2 linked regions of the Aggregicoccus sp. 17bor-14 genome follow. The protein of the gene in region 1 binds, or shares a complex with, the protein of each later gene. Links are inferred from orthologs where the notes say so. Each region holds a gene or a part of one and is shown in the gene's direction. Other genes may lie near its edges.

The links. Proteins that work in one complex are often made in the same cells at the same time.
Region 2: the proteins of FGE12_RS16820 (region 1) and accD are in contact, whole or in part, in a solved structure (PDB 8UXZ), measured with the Escherichia coli proteins. The link is inferred for Aggregicoccus sp. 17bor-14 from one-to-one orthologs.

What each region holds. Positions count from the first base shown.
Region 1 is NZ_VJZZ01000008.1:165,567-170,956, reverse strand. Bases 2,438-5,319 are described here. They hold FGE12_RS16820 (acetyl-CoA carboxylase carboxyltransferase subunit alpha), read left to right. Parts: upstream 2,438-3,335; coding sequence 3,336-4,304; downstream 4,305-5,319. Other genes in these bases: hisC (histidinol-phosphate transaminase), read left to right, coding at 4,321-5,319; FGE12_RS16825 (ArsA family ATPase), read left to right, coding at 2,438-3,247. In the rest of the region: enhancer binding protein Nla6, read left to right, coding at 1-824; more of FGE12_RS16825, read left to right, coding at 1,280-2,437; more of hisC, read left to right, coding at 5,320-5,390. UniProt on the Escherichia coli protein: Component of the acetyl coenzyme A carboxylase (ACC) complex. First, biotin carboxylase catalyzes the carboxylation of biotin on its carrier protein (BCCP) and then the CO(2) group is transferred by the carboxyltransferase to acetyl-CoA to form malonyl-CoA.
Region 2 is NZ_VJZZ01000001.1:730,862-736,292, reverse strand. What follows is about bases 2,442-5,431. They hold accD (acetyl-CoA carboxylase, carboxyltransferase subunit beta), read left to right. Parts: upstream 2,442-3,501; coding sequence 3,502-4,362; downstream 4,363-5,431. Other genes in these bases: FGE12_RS03220 (folylpolyglutamate synthase/dihydrofolate synthase family protein), read left to right, coding at 4,379-5,431; FGE12_RS03230 (RDD family protein), read right to left, coding at 2,442-3,415. Outside these bases: FGE12_RS03245 (CHASE2 domain-containing protein), read left to right, coding at 1-633; FGE12_RS03240 (Crp/Fnr family transcriptional regulator), read left to right, coding at 703-1,353; FGE12_RS03235 (3',5'-cyclic-nucleotide phosphodiesterase), read left to right, coding at 1,355-2,110; more of FGE12_RS03230, read right to left, coding at 2,123-2,441.

The sequences.
Region 1 (5,390 bases):
CGCTGATCGAGAGCGAGATCTTCGGCCACGAGCGCGGCGCCTTCACCGGCGCGGACCAGCGCCGCCCCGGCGTGTTCGAGCTCGCCCACGGCGGCACGCTGTTCCTGGACGAGCTCGGCGAGATCCCCATCGAGCTGCAGGCGAAGCTCTTGCGCGTGCTCGAGGAGGGGCGGCTGCGGCGGCTCGGCGGCAAGGTGGAGCTCGAGGTGGACGTGCGCGTGCTGTGCGCCACGAACCGCGACCTCAAGGCCGAGATCAAGGCGCAGCGCTTCCGCGAGGACCTCTACTTCCGCCTCAACGTGTTCCAGGTCCCGCTGCCGCCGCTGCGCGATCGCCGCGAGGACATCCCCATCCTCGTCCAGTACTTCGTGGAGAAGTTCAAGGGCGACAGCGCCAAGCGCGTGTCCGGCGTGCACCCGGACGCGATGGAGATGCTCAAGAACCACGACTGGCCGGGCAACATCCGCGAGCTGCGCAACGCGGTGGAGCGCGCCGTCATCCTCTGCGACGGCGAGCTCATCCTGCGCGAGCACCTGCCGCCCGACATGGCCGGCAAGGGCCCCGAGCGCCACAGCTTCCGGCTCCCCTACGGGCTCAGCCTGGACGCGGTGGAGCGCGAGTACATCCTCGGCAGCCTGCAGCGGAACGGGAACAACAAGGCGCGCACCGCGGAGAGCCTCGGGGTGAGCGAGAAGACGCTCTACAACAAGCTCAACCGCTACGCCGCCGAGGCCCGCCAGCAGGGCGGCCCCGGCGAGCCGAACAGCCTGGTGAAGGGCGTAGAGGCGGCCAGCTTCGGCAGCTCCAACGTCCTCGTGCGCTGAGACGCCCGCTGAGCGAAGCGGCGCGGAGCGCTGGTTGAGCCCGCGGAGCGGGCCCGCCGTCCGGGCCCGCGCCGTGCGTCCGCCGTGCTGCCTGGAGGGCGGCCGGACGGGGCGCCCGCGACCCCGCGTTTTCCGGGGTCCTGCGCGGGCCGGGAGCGGGTCCGGCCCGTGCTCCCTTCTGCCCTGGTTCCGCACCTTTAGGCACCTCTCCGGGCGCCTGCAGCGAGCCCCTCCGGCGCCCGCCGCGAGCGCCCCGCACGCGCCCCGCCCGGGGTGCGAAAACCCGCGCCACTGCTTGACTTTTGGCCTCCCGGCGGGGGATTCTGGGGCCCTATTTCACCCTCGGAGAGCCCGGTGGCCGTCTCCTCGCCTGGCATCCCGGCTGCCTGCGCTGTGGCACTTGAGCCGCCAGCGCCTCCGGCGCCGCCTGCGAGGGTTAGGAAGGCCACAGGGCAATGAGCGACGCGCACGTTCTCCACTTCTTCGGCGGCAAGGGCGGGTCTGGAAAGACCACCCTGGCAGCTGCCTACGCGATGCGCCTGGCGGACGACGCGCCGAAGCAGAAGGTGCTGCTGCTCTCGCTGGACGGCTCGGGCGCGCTCTCGGACGTGGTGAAGAAGAAGCTCGCGGGCAAGCCCGTGAAGCTCGTCGCCGGCAAGGGCGAGGGCGGCCTGTACGCGGCCGAGTTCGACCCGTCGCTCGTGATGAAGCCCTTCCTCGCGCAGTACGTGCCCGCGCTGCAGAAGGCGGCGACGAAGGGCCAGCTGCTCAGCGACGAGGACCTGGGCAAGCTCTACAGCCAGGCGGTGCCCGGGCTCGAGGAGCTGGTGGGCCTGCTCAACGTGGTGGAGCTGCTCGAGGCGGGCACCTTCGACCGCGTGGTGCTGGACGCGGCCCCCACGGCGCACACGCTGCGCCTCTTCGACCTGCCCACGAGCCTGCGCAAGTTCCTCGGCCTGGTGAAGGGCGTGCCGGAGAAGCCTGCCAAGGCGGGCAAGGCGGCGAAGGCCGAGCCCGTGGAGGCCCCCGGCGCGGGCGGCTTCCTCGGCGAGGTGGGTAGCCGGGTGGAGCGCCTGCTCGCGCTGCTCAAGGACGGCACCCGCTCGGCGTTCCACCTGGTCACGCTCGGTGAGCCGGTGGCCGAGGCCCAGACGCGCATGCTCTACGCGCAGCTGCGCGAGCGCGGCATCCCGGTGAACGAGGTGGTGGTGAACCAGGTGGAGGACCACACCGGCTGCCCCGCGTGCGCGGGCCGCCGCGGCCTGCAGGCCCCCCACGTGCGCAAGTACCACCTGCTGGACAAGGCGCTGCCGGTGGCGCTGCTCGCCAAGCGCGAGGAGGCGCCGCGCGGCCTGGACGACCTCAAGGTGCTGGCGAAGGAGTGGAAGGCGGGCAAGGAGACCAAGGCGCTGGAGTTCTCGGCCGCCGAGGGGCCCCCGGCGCTCGTGCGCGCCCCGTCCATGCCGCCCATCGCCGCGCCGCCGCTGCCGCCCACGCGCCTCATCTTCTTCGTGGGGCAGGGCGGGGTGGGCAAGAGCTCCTGCGCTGCGGCCGCCGCGGTGACGCTGACGGAGAAGGAGGGCCCCGTGCTCCTCATCTCCACGGACCCCGCGCACTCGCTCTCGGACGTGCTGCAGAGCCGGCTCACCGACACCGAGACCCAGGTGAAGGGCACCAAGGGCCTGTACGCGCGCGAGCTGGACGTGGCGGGCTGGTTCAACGCCCTGCGCAAGCGGCTCAAGGAGAAGGCCGAGAAGGGCTTCGGCGTGCCTGCGAAGGGCGAGAAGGACATCCCCGCGGACCTCGCCGCCCTGCGCAACCTGCTGGACTGCGCGCCCCCGGGCATCGACGAGCTCGCGGCGCTCAGCTGCCTCACGGACGCGCTGGTGCAGGAGCGCTTCAAGCGCATCGTGGTGGACCCGTCCCCCAGCACCACGGGCGTGCGCGTGGTGGAGCTCGCGCACACCGCGCGCGCCTGGTTCACGGCGCTCGCCGAGCTGCTCTCGAAGTACCGCACCAAGGGGCTCGCCGAGCTCGCGGACGACGTGAACGCCATGCTCAAGCACGTGCAGCGCTTCGAGGCGGCGCTGGCCAGCCCGAGCGAGAGCCGCTTCGTGGTGGTCACCCGCGGCGAGGAGCTCGCGGCGGCGCGCACCGAGCGGCTCGTGGAGTACCTCAAGGAGCACAAGCTGCAGGTGGAGCGCGTGCTGGTGAACCGCGTGCTGCCCAAGAGCACCTGCCCCAAGTGCGAGAACCGCCGCAAGGTGGAGCTCAACGTGGCCAAGGCCGTGGAGAAGAAGATCGGCCTGCCCGTCACGGTGGCGCCCGCCCTGGGCCGCCACCCGGCCGGCCTGCGCGAGCTCAAGGCCTTCCGCACCGCGTGGTACGCGCTGAGCGCCACCGCGAAGATCAAGGCGGCCTAGCAGCCACGCCCCCAGCCCCTTCCGGCGCCGCACTGCGTAACAGCATGTGCATTGAAAGGCCCGGAGGGGGGTGCTAGTTCCGGCGCCCATGGCGACTGGCACTGGCTACGCGCTCGACTTCGAGCGCCCGCTCATCGAGCTGGAGAAGAAGATCGACGAACTGAAGACGCTCTCGGAGAGCGGCTCGGTGGACGTCAGCTCGGAGATCTCCAAGCTCGAGAAGAAGGCGAAGACCCTCCAGACGAAGATCTTCAGCGACCTCACCCGCTGGCAGGTCACGCAGCTGTCGCGTCACAACGCGCGGCCGTACTTCCTGGACTACGTGAACCTCCTGTTCACCGACTTCTGCGAGCTGGCGGGCGACCGCCACTTCGGAGAGGACCCCTCCATCGTGGGCGGCTTCGCGCGCCTGGACGGGCAGCCGGTGCTGGTGATGGGCCACCAGAAGGGGCGCAACACCAAGGAGAACATGGCGCGCAACTTCGGGATGCCGCGCCCGGAGGGCTACCGCAAGGCGCGCCGGCTGATGGAGCTGGCCGAGCGCTTCGAGAAGCCCATCCTCACCTTCATCGACACGCCGGGCGCCTACCCCGGCCTGGGCGCCGAGGAGCGCGGCCAGGCGGAGGCGATCGCGGTGAACCTGGAGGTGATGAGCCGGCTCAAGGTGCCGGTCATCTCCACCGTGGTGGGCGAGGGCGGCTCGGGCGGCGCGCTGGCCATCGGCGTGGGCAACCGCGTGCTGATGATGCAGAACAGCATCTACTCGGTCATCAGCCCCGAGGGCTGCGCCTCCATCCTCTACCGGGACGCGACCAAGAGCGACAAGGCGGCGGACGCGCTGAAGCTCACGGCGAAGGACCTGCTCGAGATGAACGTCATCGACGAGGTCATCCCCGAGCCCGCCGGCGGCGCGCACCGCGACCCCGCGAAGGCCGCCGAGGCGATGGGCAAGGTGCTGCGCAAGCACCTGGGCCAGCTGGTGGGGATGAGCGCGGACGAGCTCATCAAGGACCGCTACGAGCGCTTCCGCAAGCTGGGCGTGTTCACCGGCCGCTAGGCCTCCGAGACCTCCCATGCGAACGCTCGTCCAGCCCTACATCGAGACCCTCAAGGCGTACGTCCCGGGCAAGCCCATCGAGGAGACAGAGCGCGAGTACGGCCTCAAGGGCGTCATCAAGCTCGCCTCCAACGAGAACCCGCTGGGCCCGAGCCCGCGCGCGGTGGAGGCGATGCAGCAGGCCGCGAAGAGCGTGCACCTGTACCCGGACGCGGCCAGCTTCACGCTGGTGCGCAAGCTCAGCGGGCACCTGGGCGTGAAGCCCGAGGAGCTGGTGCTGGGAAGCGGCTCCAACGAGCTCATCGAGCTGCTCATCCGCACCTTCACCACGGCGGAGGACGAGATCCTCCTCGCCCAGGGCTCCTTCCCGGCCTACCGCATCAGCGCGCAGGCGCACGGGCGGCCCTTCGTCGAGGTGCCGATGAAGGCGGGGCACCGCTACGACCTGCCGGCGATGGCGCGCGCGGTGACCCCGCGCACCCGCATGGTGTTCCTCGCGAACCCGGACAACCCCACGGGCACGGCCTTCTCGCGCAGCGAGTTCGAGGCCTTCCTCGCCGCGGTGCCCCAAGAGCTGCTGGTGGTCTACGACGAGGCCTACTTCGAGTTCGTGGACTGGAGCGAGTACGCGAGCGGCCTCGAGTACTTCCGCACGCACCCGAACGTCATCGCGCTGCGCACCTTCAGCAAGATCTACGGGCTCGCCGGCGTGCGCCTCGGCTACGGCGTGATGGACGCGAAGCTCGCGGGCTACGTGCAGCGCGGCCGCATGCCCTTCAACCTCACGAACCTCGCCCAGGCGGCCGGGGTCGCGGCGCTGGACGACGCGGAGCACGTGCGCCGCACCCGCGAGAACAACCTGCAGGGGCGCGCGTACTACGAGCAGGAGCTTCCCAAGCTGGGCATCACGCTCACGCAGAGCCACGCGAACTTCGTGCTCGCGGACGTGCACCGCCCCGCGGGCGAGGTCTACGAGCAGCTGCTGCGCCGCGGCGTCATCGTGCGCCCGAGCAACGGCTACCCCACGTGCCTGCGCATCAGCGTGGGCACGCGCGAGGAGAACCTGCGCTGCGTGGCGGCGCTGAA
Region 2 (5,431 bases), on another replicon or contig:
TACATCGGCGACGCGATCATGGCCTTCTGGGGTGCGCCGGTGGACCAGCCGGACCACGCGCTGCGCGCCTGCCGCGCGGCGCTGCGCTTCCTGGAGAAGCTCGAGGAGCTCAAGGCCCAGTGGCGCGCGCAGGGGCTGCCCGAGTTCGACATCGGGGTGGGCATCAACAGCGGCCCCATGAACGTGGGCAACATGGGCACCCACGGGCGCTTCAACTACACCGTGATGGGCGACGCGGTGAACCTGGCGAGCCGCCTGGAGGGCACGAACAAGGAGTACGAGACACGCGTGCTCATCTCCGAGGCCACCTGGCAGCGGGTGCGCGAGCAGGTGGTGGCGCGCCGGCTCGGCGCGGTGCGCGTGAAGGGCAAGCGCCGCCCGGTGCGCATCTACGAGCTGCGCGCGCTGGGCCAAGCGCAGGGCGCGGACGCCGAGGCGCTCGGGGCGTTCGAGGCCGGCGTGGACCACTTCGAGGCGCAAGCGTTCGACGAGGCGCAGGGCGCCTTCGAGCGCGTGCTGCAGCTGTGGCCCGAGGATGCGCCGAGCCGCCGCTACCTCGCGGAGCTCGAGGCGCTCAAGGCCCAGCCTCCGGGGCCCGGGTGGGATGGGGTGTACACGGCCACGCGCAAGTAGGCCGCACCATCACTTATTTGACCCTCTATTTGACCCTCGGGAAGAGGGCAGCTTAAGTCTGGAGACTTCATGGGCGCCGAGGAAACCCTCTTCCAGCGATTCGGCAAGGAGTTCGCCCGCGGCACGGTCCTCTTCAGCGAGGGCGAGCCCGGCAAGGAGATGTACGTCCTGCAGTCGGGGCGCGTGACCATCTCCAAGCAGGTGCGCGACGTGCAGAAGGTGCTCGCGGTGCTCGGGCCCGGCGAGTTCTTCGGCGAGATGGCGATCATCTCCAACAAGCCGCGCAACGCCTCGGCCACGGTGAGCGAGGATGCGAAGCTGCTGGTCATCGACCCCAAGACCTTCGAGGGGATGATCCGCGGCAACAGCGAGATCGCGGTGCGGATGATCAAGAAGCTCGCCGAGCGCCTGAGCGAGGCGGACGCGCAGATCGAGAACCTGCTGCTCTCCGACCCCTCCAGCCGCGTGGTGCACCAGATCCTCCAGGCGGCGCAGACGCGCGGCCGGGCGCTCGAGGAGGGCGTGGAGATCGAGCTGCCCGTGCGCGAGCTGCCGCGGCAGATCGGCGTGGGAGAGCCCGCCATCCGCAGCATGCTGGACCGGCTCACCCGCGCCGGCCTCATCGAGCGCAGCGGGGACCGGCTCACGGTCTACGACACGGCGCGCCTGCAGGACTTCCTGCAGTACCTCGAGATGAAGTGGAAGTTCGGAGACCTCTAGCGTGAAGCTCCAAGTGCTCGGCTGTCATGGAGGGGAGCTGCCCACGTGCCGCACCACGTGCTTCCTCGTCGATGACGTGCTCGCGCTGGACGCCGGCGCGCTCACCGGCACGCTCACGCTCGAGCGCCTGTGCAAGGTGGACCACATCCTCGTGGGCCACAGCCACTTCGACCACGTGAAGGACCTGCCGCTGCTCGCGGACCTGGTCATCGGGCGCCGCGAGCGGCCGGTCACCATCTGGGCCTCGCGCGAGTGCGCCCGGGCGCTGCGCGAGAACATGTTCAACGACGCGCTGTGGCCGGACTTCACGCGCATCCCCTCGCGCCGCAAGCCCGTGCTGCAGATCAAGACCTTCCGCGCCGGGAGCTCCTTCCAGGTGGGCCCCTACAAGGTCCGCAGCGTTCCGGTGAGCCACCCGGTGGAGTCCTGCGGCTTCGTCATCTCGGACGGGCAGAGCACGCTCGCGATGAGCGGCGACACCGGGCCCACCGAGCGCCTCTGGAAGGTGCTCAACCAGACCCCGGACCTCAAGGCGCTGCTGCTCGAGACCAGCTTTCCCAACGGGATGCAGGCGCTCGCGGACGTGTCCGGGCACCTCACCCCGCAGACGCTCGGCACCGAGCTGGCCAAGTTCCGCCGCAACGGCGCCGAGGTGCTGCTCTACCACCTCAAGCCGGCCTTCGTGGCGGAGCTCAAGCGCGAGCTCAAACACCTGCCGGTCGAGGTGCTGGAGCTGGGCGACACCTTCGAGTTCTAGGGCGTCGGAGGCTCAGCGCACGACGGCGTCGGTCTCGTGGTGGCGGTCCTGCACCACCACGGTCTCGGCCACCTTGTCGTGCAGGCACTGGCGGCTCGGGTCCCACATCACCTGGATGAAGCCCATGAAGCCGGTGAGCATGGACGCGGCGTAGCCGTGGAAGCGCTCGAAGGAGCGCCACAGCGTCATGGGGCGGCCGTCGATGCGCACCACGCGGATGCCAAAGAGGCGCTTGCCCGGGGTGTGGCCCTTCCAGAGCACGAGGAAGCCGATGAAGTACACGTAGCTCCAGCCGATGCCGAAGCCCAGGTCGTGCACGCTGACCATGAGGAAGTGGCGGATGCCGTGCTCCTCCTGGGCCTCCTTGAGCTCCTCCTCCAGCCGGTCCTTCGTCTTGTCCAGGCGCGCCACCTGCGCCGCGAGCGTGAGGTTGCGCCGCTGCAGGGTCGCGAGCTCCGCGAGGTGCGGATCCGGGGCCGCGCCCGCCGCCGCCGCGTCAGCCGGGGCGGCCACGGGCTGCGCCGGGGCGCCCGCCAGCGGCGAGAGCACGCGCGTGAGCTCGGCGCGCGAGACGTCCGAGATGGGCACGTCCTCGTTGTCCACCATCTCGAGCAGCATCCCGGCCGCGCGCGCAGGGTCCTTCTCCTTCTTCACCCGGGCGCCCAGCTTCTCGGCGAGCGCGCGCGCCTCCTCCGGGCTCGTCGTGGTGGCCAGGCGCATCAGCTCGCCTGCGCCCAGGCCCAGCGTGTTGAAGGTGATGGGGGACTCGCCGTGCCTCCCCTCGGCGCGCTCGCGCGCGTCGGAGGCGATCTCCTCCTCGTCCTCGCGGGCCTTCTCCTGTGCCTCCTGCTTCTCGTGCACGCGCGTGACCATGCGCCCCACGCCGATGAAGGCGATGCAGAGGGCGAAGGCGAGCGCGATGCGCGTGGTCTTCTGGCGCATCCACGTGGGCGCGAAGGGCCGGCCGGCTGCCCAGTAGAGGAGGGTGCCTGCGAAGGCCCCGGCGAGCAGCGCGAGCGAGCTGAAGGCCAGGCTGAGCACGCCCACCAGCGCGAGGTCCACCAGGATGGCGCCCAGGCGCTGGCGGCGGCGGGCGAGCGGGAGCCGGGCCACGTCGGGCGAGAGCGTGAAGTGCTCGGGGTGCAGGTGGGGCTCGTCGCCGTGGGTCCCGGCGTGCGCCGCGCCGTGCGCGCTGCCGTGGCCCGCCGCGGGGGCGAGGGCCGCGGGGGGCGTCCCGGCGGCGACCAACGGCGCGGTGGGAGTCTCGGGGGTGGGGGGACCGGACGGGGAGGAGGGGGCGCTCATGGCGGTGGGGACTGTAGCAAGACGGCGCAGCGCGGCACGAGGGAACGGTTGACGGAGGCGGCCCCGGCGGTTTAACCCGCCGCCCCATGGCCGCCTGGTTCTCGAAGAAGCCCCGCATCGCCGTGGACACCGAAGCGCCCGCGGACACCCGCTCCGCTCCCAGCCGCATGCAGGGGCTGTGGGCCAAGTGCGAGAGCTGCGACGAGATCATCTACCGCCAGGAGCTGGAGAAGAACTGGAACGTGTGCCCGCTGTGCGGCCACCACATGAACTGGCCCGCGCGCGTCCGGCTGCAGGCGTTGCTGGACGAGGGCAGCTTCGAGGAGTTCGACAAGGAGCTCGAGCCCGAGGACCCGCTCGGCTTCAGCGACTCCAAGAAGTACAAGGACCGCCTCAAGAGTACCCGCAAGGCGCTCGGCGAGAACGACGCCTTCATCTCCGGCGTGGGCCGCATCGAGAACCACCCGGTCTCGGTGGGCTGCTTCGTGTTCGAGTTCATGGGCGGCTCCATGGGCTCGGTGGTGGGCGAGAAGGTGACGCGCGTGTTCGAGCGCGCGCACGAGCTCAAGTGCCCGGCCATTGTGTTCAGCGCCTCGGGCGGCGCGCGCATGCAGGAGGGCATCTTCAGCCTCATGCAGATGGCGAAGACCTCTGCGGCCATCGCGCGCTTCCGCACCGGCACCAAGCCCTACGTCTCGGTGCTCCTGCACCCGACCACGGGCGGCGTCGCGGCCTCCTTCTCCTGGCTGGGCGACATCATCCTCGCCGAGCCCAAGGCGCTGATCGGCTTCGCGGGGCCGCGCGTGATCGAGCAGACCATCCGCCAGAAGCTGCCCGAGGGCTTCCAGCGCTCGGAGTTCCTCCTCGAGCACGGGATGATCGACGCCATCGTGCACCGCAAGGAGATGCGCACGAAGCTCGCCCAGGTCATCGGCCTGCTCGGCTAGGCGAGGGCCGGGGACGATGCCGCTCCCGCGCACGCCGGACGAGGCGCTGACCTTCCTCGCCAGCCTCTCGCCCTCCACCATCCGCCTGGGCCTCGAGCGCGTGCAGGCGGTGCTCGCCCAGCTGGGCCACCCCGAGCGCCGCTACCCCGCGCTGCACGTGGCGGGCACCAACGGCAAGGGCAGCACCTGCGCCTTCGCCGCCGCGGCGCTGCGCGCGGCGGGCCACCGCGTGGCGCTCTACACCTCGCCGCACCTGGTGCGCGTGAACGAGCGCATCCAGGTGGACGGCGAGGAGATCGAGGACGCGGTGCTGGGCAGGCGCATCCTCGAGGTGCTCGAGCGCGCGCCCGGGGCCGCCGAGGAGCTGACCTACTTCGAGTTCGGCACGGTGGTCGCGCTCTGGCACTTCGCGAGCGAGGCGGTGGACGTGGCGGTGCTCGAGACGGGGCTGGGCGGCCGGCTGGACGCCACCAACACCGCGCGCCCGCTCGTCACCGCGCTCACCCCCATCTCGATGGACCACCAGGCGCTGCTGGGGGACACGCTCGCGGCCATCGCGGGTGAGAAGGCGGGCATCCTCAAGCCGGGCGTGCCGGCGGTGTGCGCGCGCCAGGCGCCCGAGGCGCTCGCCGTCATCGAGGCGCGCGCGGCCGCAGTGGGCGCGCCGCTGCTGCTCGAGGGGCGCGACTTCGCGATGGAGGGGCAGGGCGCGGGGCTGCACTACCGCAGCGCCTCCGGGCACCTGGAGCGCCTGGTGCTCTCCCTTCGCGGCCCGCACCAGCGCCAGAACGCGGCCGTGGCGCTCGCGGCGCTGGAGCAGCTCTCGCAACGCGGCCTGGGCGTGAGCGCGCGCGCGGCGCGCGAGGGGCTCCTGCAGGCGCGCTGGCCCGGGCGGCTCGAAGAGCTCGGAGGCCTCGGAGGCCTCGGAGGCCTCGGGCTCGCCCCCCAGGCGACCGTGCTGCTGGACGGTGCGCACAACCCCGCGGGCGTGCAGGCCCTGCTCGCCGCGCTCGACGCCGAGTATCCGGGGCGCCGCGTACACGCGGTGTTCGGGGTGGTGGCGGACAAG